DNA from 3 places in the Pseudomonas sp. Z2-11 genome. Region 3 is predicted to be linked to each of the others. Evidence: predicted binding sites of a transcription regulator. Region 3 holds the regulator's gene; each other region holds the start of a gene.
What was found. Region 3 encodes FliA, which starts transcription of late flagellar genes. Its sites were predicted from a motif close to CTAAAGTTTNNNNNNNNNNNGCCGNTAA; they were not measured.

Region 1 (3,273 bases), 820 kb from region 3:
TACCTGACCGAGGCCGTGCGGCGTAAACCCTACTCGGTGATCCTGCTCGATGAGGTCGAGAAGGCCCACCCGGATGTGTTCAACATCCTCTTGCAGGTGCTTGAGGACGGTCGCCTGACTGACAGCCACGGCCGTACGGTGGATTTTCGCAACACGGTGATCGTGATGACCTCCAACCTGGGCTCGACGCAGATCCAGGAACTGGTCGGCGATCGCGAGGCGCAACGCGCTGCGGTGATGGACGCGATTTCCACGCACTTCCGTCCCGAGTTCATCAACCGGGTGGACGAAGTGGTGATCTTCGAGCCGCTGGCCCGTGATCAGATCGCCGGTATTACCGAGATCCAGCTGGGTCGCCTGCGCAGCCGTCTCACCGAGCGTGAGCTGAAGCTGCAACTGAGCGACGAGGCGTTGGACAAGCTGATCGCGGTGGGTTACGACCCGGTCTATGGCGCACGGCCGCTGAAACGGGCCATCCAGCGTTGGATCGAAAACCCGTTGGCGCAGTTGATTCTGTCCGGCCGCTTCATGCCCGGCGAAACCGCGACCGGCACCGTGGAAAACGACGAGATCGTCTTCAACTGAAAGCCGCAACAGCCGGTGATTGAAATGGCCTCGCCTGGCGAGGCCATTTTTTTCATCAGGCCGTTGAACTCAAAGGAAAAGGCTTGTAAAGTGCGCCCCGCAGTACGTCACCCCAAGGGCGACTTCTCACTGAGAAGGAATCCAAAATAAGTTGCAAATCATTGTCTTGAAAGCAATTTAAGGGGTTGACAGAGGTTTTTAAGATTGTAGAATAGCGCGCCTCAGACACACGAACGCAGCGATGCAAACGGGTCGAAGAGGTTGCAGCAAGCTTCAACGCTGTAGCGGTAAATAGCAGTAACTTGAAATATCAGTTCCGTGATAGCTCAGTCGGTAGAGCAAATGACTGTTAATCATTGGGTCCCAGGTTCGAGTCCTGGTCACGGAGCCATTTCAATCGGGGTATAGCGCAGTCCGGTAGCGCGCCTGCTTTGGGAGCAGGATGTCAGGAGTTCGAATCCCCTTACCCCGACCATATTTGGGTCGTTAGCTCAGTTGGTAGAGCAGTTGGCTTTTAACCAATTGGTCGTAGGTTCGAATCCCACACGACCCACCATTTTTGAAACCAGTTCGCTGGAATCGAATCTTAAGATCAGAGGCCAAAAGCGCTGATCGAGGAAGGCGACTTGCGAAGGTCGCCTTTTTTTTACCGGGGTATAGCGCAGTCCGGTAGCGCGCCTGCTTTGGGAGCAGGATGTCAGGAGTTCGAATCCCCTTACCCCGACCATATTAAAAATCCTCGTATCGAAAGATACGGGGATTTTTTTTGCCCGCCGGAAAGCCTCTTGCCTTCAAGTCATCATACAACTTGCCGATAACCCGCCGACAGGGGCATGAACGATCGCCCTCTCTTCAGGCCGATAACAAGAAAAGGCGCCCGTTATGTTTCTTCGTCAGTTGAATATCGCCCCCCGTGCCGCGCTGGGTTTCGCCTTGATCGCCGTGCTGGTGGCGCTGCTCGGCGTATTTGCGCTGGGGCAGATGTCGAGTATTCGCGACAGCGAGGTCGCGGTGGAAACCCAATGGCTGCCGAGCATCCGGGGCGGCGACGAGATCCGCGAATTGATGTTGCGCATCCGCACCATTTCCCTGCGCATGGCCCTGGATGAAGACCCGAAGAACATCCCGGTGTATCGCGGGCAGATGGATACCCGCGACAAGGAACTGAGCGAGAAAATCGCCAGTTACGACAAGCTTGTGGTGACACCGGAAGGCAAGGCGCTCTACGAGCAGTTCAAGCAGACCTTCACCGCCTACCGCGCGGGGATCGCCCAGTCATTCACCCTGGCGGAGCAGGGGCGGCGGGATGAATTGATCAAGTTGTTGCTGGTGGACATGAAAACCGTGGTGGATGGCTCGGGCAAGCAGCTCAACGACCTTGCGCAACTGTTCTCCAAACAGGTGTCCATCGAGAGCCAGAAATCCCAGGAGCACTACGCCAACTCGCGGATGATCGTCAGTCTGTTCGTGGTGCTGGCGGCTCTGGCCACGGTGGTCCTGGCAATGTTGCTGACCCGCAGTATCGTCAAGCCGCTGGGCGAGGCGCTGACTGCCGCGGAGAGTGTGGCCCGCGGTGACCTGACCCGGCCGATCGAGACCCATGGCAATGATGAAGTGAGTCGCCTGCTCAAGGCGTTGGCCACCATGCAGCAGAACCTTCGGCAAACCCTGCAGGGCATCAGCGGCTCGGCGACGCAACTGGCGACCGCTGCCGATGAATTGAACGCCGTCACGCTCGACAGCACTCAAAGTCTGCAACAGCAGAACAACGAAATCGAGCAGGCCGCCACTGCGGTCACCGAAATGACTACCGCCGTGGAAGAGGTCGCGCGCAACGCGGTGTCCACCTCCGATGCGACACGCCAATCCAGCGAGTCGGCGATGTTGGGCCAGGAACGGGTCAGCGATACCGTCAACGCGATCAGCGCCCTCGCCAGCGATGTGCAAATCACCGGCGGCCTGGTGCAATCCCTGGCCAGCCAGTCCCAGGACATCGGCAAGGTGCTGGATGTGATCCGGGCCATTGCCGAGCAGACCAACCTATTGGCGCTCAACGCGGCCATCGAAGCGGCGCGGGCGGGAGAGAGCGGCCGTGGTTTTGCCGTGGTCGCCGACGAAGTCCGGGCATTGGCCTATCGCACGCAGCAATCGACCCAGGAAATCGAGCAGATGGTCCAGGGCATGCGCAGCGGTGCCACCCAGGCCCTGGATTCCATGCAGGCCAGCTCCAGCCGTGCGGCCAGTACCCTGGCAATGGCCGAGCGCGCGGGGGAGGCGCTGCAAACCATTACGGCGTCGGTGCATCAGATCCATGAGCGCAACCTGGTGATCGCCAGCGCGGCCGAAGAGCAGGCGCAGGTGGCCCGCGAGGTGGATCGCAACCTGGTCAATATTCGTGATTTGTCCGTGCGCTCGGCCACTGGGGCCGACCAGACCAGCGCGTCCAGCCATGAACTGTCGCAGTTGGCGAACTCGCTGCGCACGATGGTGCAGCGGTTTCAGGTTTGATCGAGATTAAGTACTGACTGTACCGCCCTCATCGCGAGCAAGCTCGCTCCCACAGGATGACCGCGATCAACTGTGGGAGCGAGCTTGCTCGCGATGACGGTGGATCAGTCAGCACCAATACTGCTGATCCAGCACAATCGTCAGTAAGGCCTCAATGCAACTTCAACCGAGGCTCGGTCC
Region 2 (3,273 bases), 1.6 Mb from region 3:
CCGGTGGATGTGCCAGGCAAGCACCAGGGCCATGCAGTTGGCAACAATCGCCGTCACCAGGCCGATCCCCATCAGGCCGAGCTTCGGCAAGCCGAACATACCGGTGATGAGCGCGTAGTTGAGCAGGAAGTTGGCCACCGTGCCGCCGAGGCTGATCACCATGACCGGAGTGGCCCGGCCGATCGCGCTGGTAAATCCACGCAGGGCCATGAAACTCAGGTAGCCGGGCAGGGCGAACGGCAGCACCAGCAGGAACTGGCCGGCGGCGAGGACGTTGGTTTCAGTCTGGCCGAACAACAGCAGCACCGGCTTGAGGTTCCACAACAGCAACCCGGCCACCAGCGCCATCAACCAGGCCAGCCATAACCCGGCCTGGGTCAGCCGGGTGGCGCCTTCAATATCGCCAGCGCCCTGGCGGATCGCAACCAGCGTACCGACGGCAGCGATCACGCCGATGCAGAAAATCGACACAAACGAGTAACTCGCCGCCCCCAGACCGCCACCGGCCAAGGCTTCAGGGCTCAGGCGCGCCATCATCAGGGTGTCGGTCAGCACCATCAGCATGTGCGCCAACTGCGAAGCAATCAACGGCCCCGCCAGCCGCAGGATGGCCCAGAGTTCGATACGCACCGGATGCCGCATGATCATCACGCTCCATGTTCAAACAAGGCAGTAAGACGTCGATTCTCGGCGCTTGCGGTGGTTTGCACAAAAGGATAAATCCGATTGCTGGCATGATTAAAACTCATGCTGGGCGAATCTTCTGATAGGGTTCGAAAAAAGCTACAGGAGTCTTTCCGATGTCTCGTCGCCTTCCTCCTCTTTATGCGTTGCGCGCATTCGAAGCGGCGGCGCGATACAGCTCGTTTACCCGGGCCGCTGAAGAACTGTCGATTACCCAGAGCGCGGTCAGCCGGCACATTCGCACGCTTGAGGAACACTTCGCCTGTCGGCTGTTTCAGCGCAGCGGCCGCAACCTGCAACTGACCGAGGCGGCACGCCTGCTGCTGCCGGGCGTGCGGGAGGGTTTCATGGCGCTGGAGCGTGCTTGCCATACCTTGCACGGCGAGGACGGAATTTTGCGCATGAAGGCTCCGTCGACCCTGACCATGCGTTGGTTGCTGGCGCGCCTGAGCCGCTTTCGGCATCTGCAACCCGGCAACGAAGTGCAATTGACCAGCGCCTGGATGGACGTCGACTCGGTGGACTTCAACACCGAGCCGTTCGACTGCGCGGTTCTGCTGGGCAACGGGCACTTTCCGGCGGACTGGGAGGCCAGTCTGCTGTTCCCCGAGGAGCTGATTCCGGTCGGCGCACCGACTCTGCTCAACGACCAACCCTGGGACGTGGCGCGGCTGGCCAGCGCGGAGCTGCTGCACCCCACGCCGGATCGCCGGGACTGGCGCAACTGGTTGCAGCGCATGGGGCTGGCGGACAAGGTCTCGCTCAAGGGCGGCCAGGTATTCGATACGCTGGAACTGGGCATGATCGCTGCGGCGCGGGGCTATGGTGTGTCCATGGGCGATTTGTTGATGGTCGCCGAGGACGTTGCCCAGGGACGGTTGAGTCTGCCGTGGCCTACGGCTGTTGCCAGCGGCGAGCACTATTACCTCGTCTGGCCGAAGACCCGCCCTGGAGGTGAACGTTTGCGCAGGCTCAGCGATTTTCTCCAAGGCGAGGTCAGCGCCATGCAGCTACCCGAGGTGAAGCGACTGGCCTGAAAGCTTGAAGGTGCGGTAGTGGCTACTTGGTATTATTCCTTCCAGGGCGCTCAAGTATTCGGTTTTGGTGCCGAATCCGTGAACATAGAACCTTCGTACAGAAAGGGCCCACATCTCAAAAATTGAATGCCGAGCGTGCGACGTGATCAGGATGATCCAGTCTCTCGGCCAGGAGCCGTCATGTCTCAACCCCGCGCCCGGATCGCCTCACAGCTAGGCCTTGCCCTTGCCGTGATACTAGCCGTCGTGATTTCCGGCAGTACCGTCTTCGCCTTGCGTTCACTGGACGCCGCCAACCTTTCTACTCGTGAAGAGCACCTGGCCAGCGAAGCGCGCCTGATGGCCGACCAGCTCAATACCTTCCATAGCACCTTGCGCGAGAGCACCCAGCGGTTGGCGGGACTGTTCGAAAAGCGCTTCAGCGCGGGGCTGAGCGTGCATCCGGACCAGCCGGTGACGGTGGCGGGCGTGCAGACGCCAGGCTTGAGCCTGGGCAGCGAAGTGTTGAACAACAACTTCAAGGAAGTGGACGAGTTCAAAGCGATGACCGCCGGCGTAGCGACTATATTCGTGCGTAGCGGCGACGACTTCATCCGCGTCAGTACTTCGGTGAGCAAGCAGGACGGTACGCGGGCCATCGGCACCGTACTCGACCGCGCCGGCCCGGCGTACGGCCCGGTGATCAGCGGGCAGAGCTACATCGGCCGGGCCTTGCTCTTCGGTCGTTTCTACATGTCGCAATACACGCCCGTTCGCGACGGCAGCGGCAAGATCATTGCCGTGTTGTACGTAGGATTCGATTACACCGATGCGCAGAATGCGCAATTCGACAACCTCAAGCGCTTCCGCATCGGCCAGACCGGTTCCCTGGCGCTGTTGGACGAACAGAACAAATGGTTGGTACCGCCAGCGGGTGTGCAGGCGCTGGACAACGCCACCGCGGCTATCACCGGTCTGATCAAGAAGCCAGGCAAGGGTGCGTTCTGGGAAGACACCGCAGAAGAGTTCTACAGCGTCGCCGTGCCGTTCGAGGGCGGGCCGTGGGCGGTGGTGGCGAGCATGCCGAAAACCGAAATCAACGCAGTAACCTGGAACGTCGGTACGCAACTGGCCATTGGCAGCCTGCTGGCAATGTTGCTGGCGGTCGGTGCTGCAGTGTGGCTGTTGCGTAGCAAACTGGCGCCCCTGGGCGACCTCGTGCGTCAGGCCGAAGCGCTGGGCGCCGGCGACCTGAGCGTGCGTCTGAACGTATCCAGCCACGATGAAATTGGCCAACTGGCCCGTGCCTTCAACCAGATGAGCCAAGCCTTGTCGACCATGGTCGAGCATATCCGCAAGGCCTCGCAGGAGGTCAACAGTCGTGCCCAGGCGTTGTCCGGATTGTCCAGCGGTGCGTATGAAGGGATGGAGCAGCAGTCCGGCGAAATCACCAGCATGGCGGGCGCAGTGGAAGAGTTCAGCGCCACCTCGTTGAACATCGCCGATAACATGGGCAATACCGAGCGTCTGGCCCAGGACAACGCCCAGCAGACCCGCATCGGCCGTACCTCGA
Region 3 (3,273 bases):
TGTGGATCTTTTTCAGCAAGCATCGCCTCACGGTCGTGTTCGATGCCGGCAAAGCGATCGACCTGGCTAGCCATGAGCACCAGTTTGAGCAAATTGCTTTCCACTTCGGTGACCAACTGGGTCACGCGCTTGATCACCTGGCCAGTCAGGTCCTGGTAGTCCTGGGCCAGCAGGATGTCATTGAGATTGCTCGCCACGGCGCGGTTTTCGCTGCTGCTGCGCGTCAGGAAACCGTCGACCCGACGGGCCAGCTCGCGAAACTCCTCGGCACCGACTTCGCGACGCATGAAGCGCCCCCAATCGGTACTCAACGCCTGGGCTTCCTCGCTCAGGCCGTTGACCAGCGGAGTAGCGCTTTCCACCAGGTCCATGGTGCGGTTGGCCGCGGCTTCGGTCAGCTTGACCACATACCCCAGGCGCTCGGTGGCGTCGGTGATCTGCGAGACTTCCTCGGCCTGTGGCATGTTCGGATCGATCTGGAAATTGACAATCGCGCTGTGCAGTTCACGGGTGAGCTTGCCGACTTCCTGGTACAGACCGCGGTCACGGGTCTGGTTGAGCTCATGAATCATTTGAACCGCGTCACCGAAGCGGCCCTTTTCAAGGCTGTCGACCAGTTCGCGGGCATGTTTTTTCAGGGTCGATTCGAAATCGCCCATTGAAGATTCGTTGTCCATAGCTCCCCCGTGGCGCCGTTAACCGATGCGTTCGAAGATTTTTTCGATCTTCTCTTTCAACGCCTGGGCCGTGAAGGGTTTGACCACATAGCCGTTTACACCGGCCTGGGCCGCTTCGATGATCTGCTCGCGCTTGGCTTCGGCGGTGACCATCAGCACCGGCAGGTGCTTGAGTTTTTCATCGGCGCGCACGTGGCGCAGCAAGTCGATACCGGTCATGCCGGGCATGTTCCAGTCAGTCACCAGAAAGTCGATGCTCCCGCTGTTGAGGACTGGAATGGCAGTGGTGCCATCGTCAGCCTCGACCGTGTTGGTGAACCCGAGGTCACGCAACAGGTTTTTTATGATCCGCCGCATCGTTGAGAAGTCATCAACGATGAGGATTTTCATGTTCTTGTCCAATTCGACCTCCAAGCAGTCTTAAACGCGCCCAGCACCTGGACGCGCCATTTCAATCAATCCGGCACAACACTCGACAACTGTATGGAGTCCCACGGATGGAGACTGGCCCGGCACATGCCATGCCAGCCCCGCTCGCAGCGTCCCCACACTGCCTGTCAGCGCGCTCGCCACTCCCCCAAACGCCCCCGCAAGCGGGCCGCGCACTGGCTGTGTAACTGGCTGACCCGCGATTCGCTGACCCCCAGGACCTCACCGATTTCCTTGAGGTTCAGCTCTTCGTCGTAGTACAGCGCCAAGACCAGTCGCTCACGCTCCGGCAAATTGGCAATCGCATCCGCCAGCGCGCTCTGGAAACGTTCGTCTTCCAGGTCACGCGACGGCTCCATGTGAGCACTCGCATTGTCCTCGTGCAGCCCTTCGTGCTCGCCGTCCTGCAAAAGGTCGTCGAAACTGAACAGGCGGCTGCCCAAGGTATCGTTCAAAATCCCGTAATAATCATCGAGACTCAACTGGAGTTCGGCCGCAACTTCGTGATCTTTAGCGTCACGCCCGGTTTTAGCTTCAATCGCACGGATCGCGTCACTGACCATACGGGTATTGCGGTGCACCGAACGCGGCGCCCAGTCGCCCTTGCGGACTTCATCGAGCATCGCTCCGCGAATCCGGATACCGGCATACGTCTCGAAACTGGCGCCCTTGCTCGCGTCGTATTTGTTCGACACTTCGAGCAGGCCGATCATACCCGCCTGGATCAAGTCTTCGACCTGAACACTGGCCGGCAAGCGTGCCAGCAAGTGATAGGCGATGCGCTTGACCAACGGCGCATAACGCTCGATCAGTTCGTACTGGGCGTCCCGTGCCGATTTTTTGTAGAGATGGTTGTAACCGCTGGCTGTCATAACACGGGCCCTGCCGTTTGTTGCACGAGACGCTCGACGAAAAATTCCAGATGCCCGCGAGGGTTGGCCGGCAGCGGCCAGGTATCGACCTTCTGGGCGATAGCCTTGAACGCCAGCGCGCATTTGGAACGTGGAAAAGCTTCATAGACGGCACGTTGCTTCTGGACAGCCTTGCGTACGCTTTCGTCGTAAGGCACTGCGCCGACATATTGTAGGGCGACGTCCAGGAAGCGATCCGTGACCTTCGTCAACTTGGCGAACAGGTTGCGTCCTTCCTGCGGACTCTGGGCCATGTTGGCCAGGACGCGGAAGCGGTTCATGCCATAGTCGCGGTTGAGCAGTTTGATCAGGGCGTAGGCATCGGTGATGGAGGTCGGTTCGTCGCAGACCACCAGCAGGACCTCCTGGGCGGCGCGGACAAAACTGACCACCGAGTCACCGATACCGGCGGCCGTGTCGATCACCAGCACATCGAGGTTGTCGCCGATGTCGCTGAAAGCCTGGATCAGGCCGGCGTGCTGCGCCGGGGTCAGGTGAACCATGCTCTGGGTACCGGAGGCGGCCGGCACGATGCGAATCCCGCCAGGTCCCTGCAGGAGCACGTCGCGCAGTTCGCAGCGGCCCTCGATCACGTCCGCCAGCGTGCGCTTGGGGGTGAGCCCCAGCAGCACGTCGACGTTCGCCAGGCCCAGGTCGGCGTCCAGCAGCATGACCCGTCGGCCAAGCTCTGCCAGAGCCAGGGACAAGTTCACTGACACGTTAGTCTTCCCGACGCCACCTTTGCCGCCGGTCACCGCGATCACCTGTACGGGATGCATGCTGCCCATGTTCGTTCTTTACCTTGTCTTACTTAGACGGAGGCCACATTACTGGCTGCGCGTTCGCATACGGAACAATGCATGGCAGACCATCGATGTAGGTACAAAAAATATTCATGATTACCTCAGCCGACCTGCTTGGTCGGGCTGTGGTAGATGTCAGCGAACATGTCAGCCATGGCTTCGTCGCTGGGTTCTTCCTGCATTTGCACACTCACGGCACGACTGACCAGTTGATGACGGCGCGGCAGATGCAAATCATCCGGGATCCGCGGCCCGTCGGTCAGGTAGGCCACCGGTAGTTCATGACCGATCGCCAGGCTCAACACCTCGCCCAGGCTTGCCGTTTCGTCCAGCTTGGTCAGGATGCAACCGGCCAGCCCGCAGCGTTTGTAGCTGTGGTATGCGGCGGTTAGAACCTGTTTCTGGCTGGTGGTTGCCAACACGAGATAATTTTTTGACTTGATGCCACGCCCG

Region 1: a site for FliA is predicted at 1,376-1,403, ahead of M1E16_RS23375 (methyl-accepting chemotaxis protein). Genes of this name have one in related genera too.
Region 2: a site for FliA is predicted at 1,771-1,798, ahead of M1E16_RS26870 (methyl-accepting chemotaxis protein). Genes of this name have one in related genera too.

Annotation. Positions count from the first base shown of each region.
Region 1 covers NZ_CP096395.1:5,254,507-5,257,779, reverse strand. The annotation lists gene clpB (ATP-dependent chaperone ClpB) at 1-585, shown strand, start outside; tRNA gene M1E16_RS23395 (tRNA-Asn) at 901-976, shown strand; tRNA gene M1E16_RS23390 (tRNA-Pro) at 984-1,060, shown strand; tRNA gene M1E16_RS23385 (tRNA-Lys) at 1,066-1,141, shown strand; tRNA gene M1E16_RS23380 (tRNA-Pro) at 1,236-1,312, shown strand; gene M1E16_RS23375 (methyl-accepting chemotaxis protein) at 1,468-3,093, shown strand; gene M1E16_RS23370 (NAD(P)/FAD-dependent oxidoreductase) at 3,245-3,273, opposite strand, start outside.
Region 2 covers NZ_CP096395.1:6,000,518-6,003,790, reverse strand. The annotation lists gene M1E16_RS26880 (NorM family multidrug efflux MATE transporter) at 1-642, opposite strand, end outside; gene M1E16_RS26875 (LysR substrate-binding domain-containing protein) at 801-1,721, shown strand; gene M1E16_RS26870 (methyl-accepting chemotaxis protein) at 1,902-3,273, shown strand, end outside.
Region 3 covers NZ_CP096395.1:4,433,751-4,437,023, forward strand. The annotation lists gene M1E16_RS19600 (protein phosphatase CheZ) at 1-677, opposite strand, end outside; gene M1E16_RS19605 (chemotaxis response regulator CheY) at 696-1,067, opposite strand; gene fliA (RNA polymerase sigma factor FliA) at 1,235-1,978, opposite strand; gene fleN (flagellar synthesis regulator FleN) at 1,975-2,805, opposite strand; gene flhF (flagellar biosynthesis protein FlhF) at 2,922-3,273, opposite strand, start outside.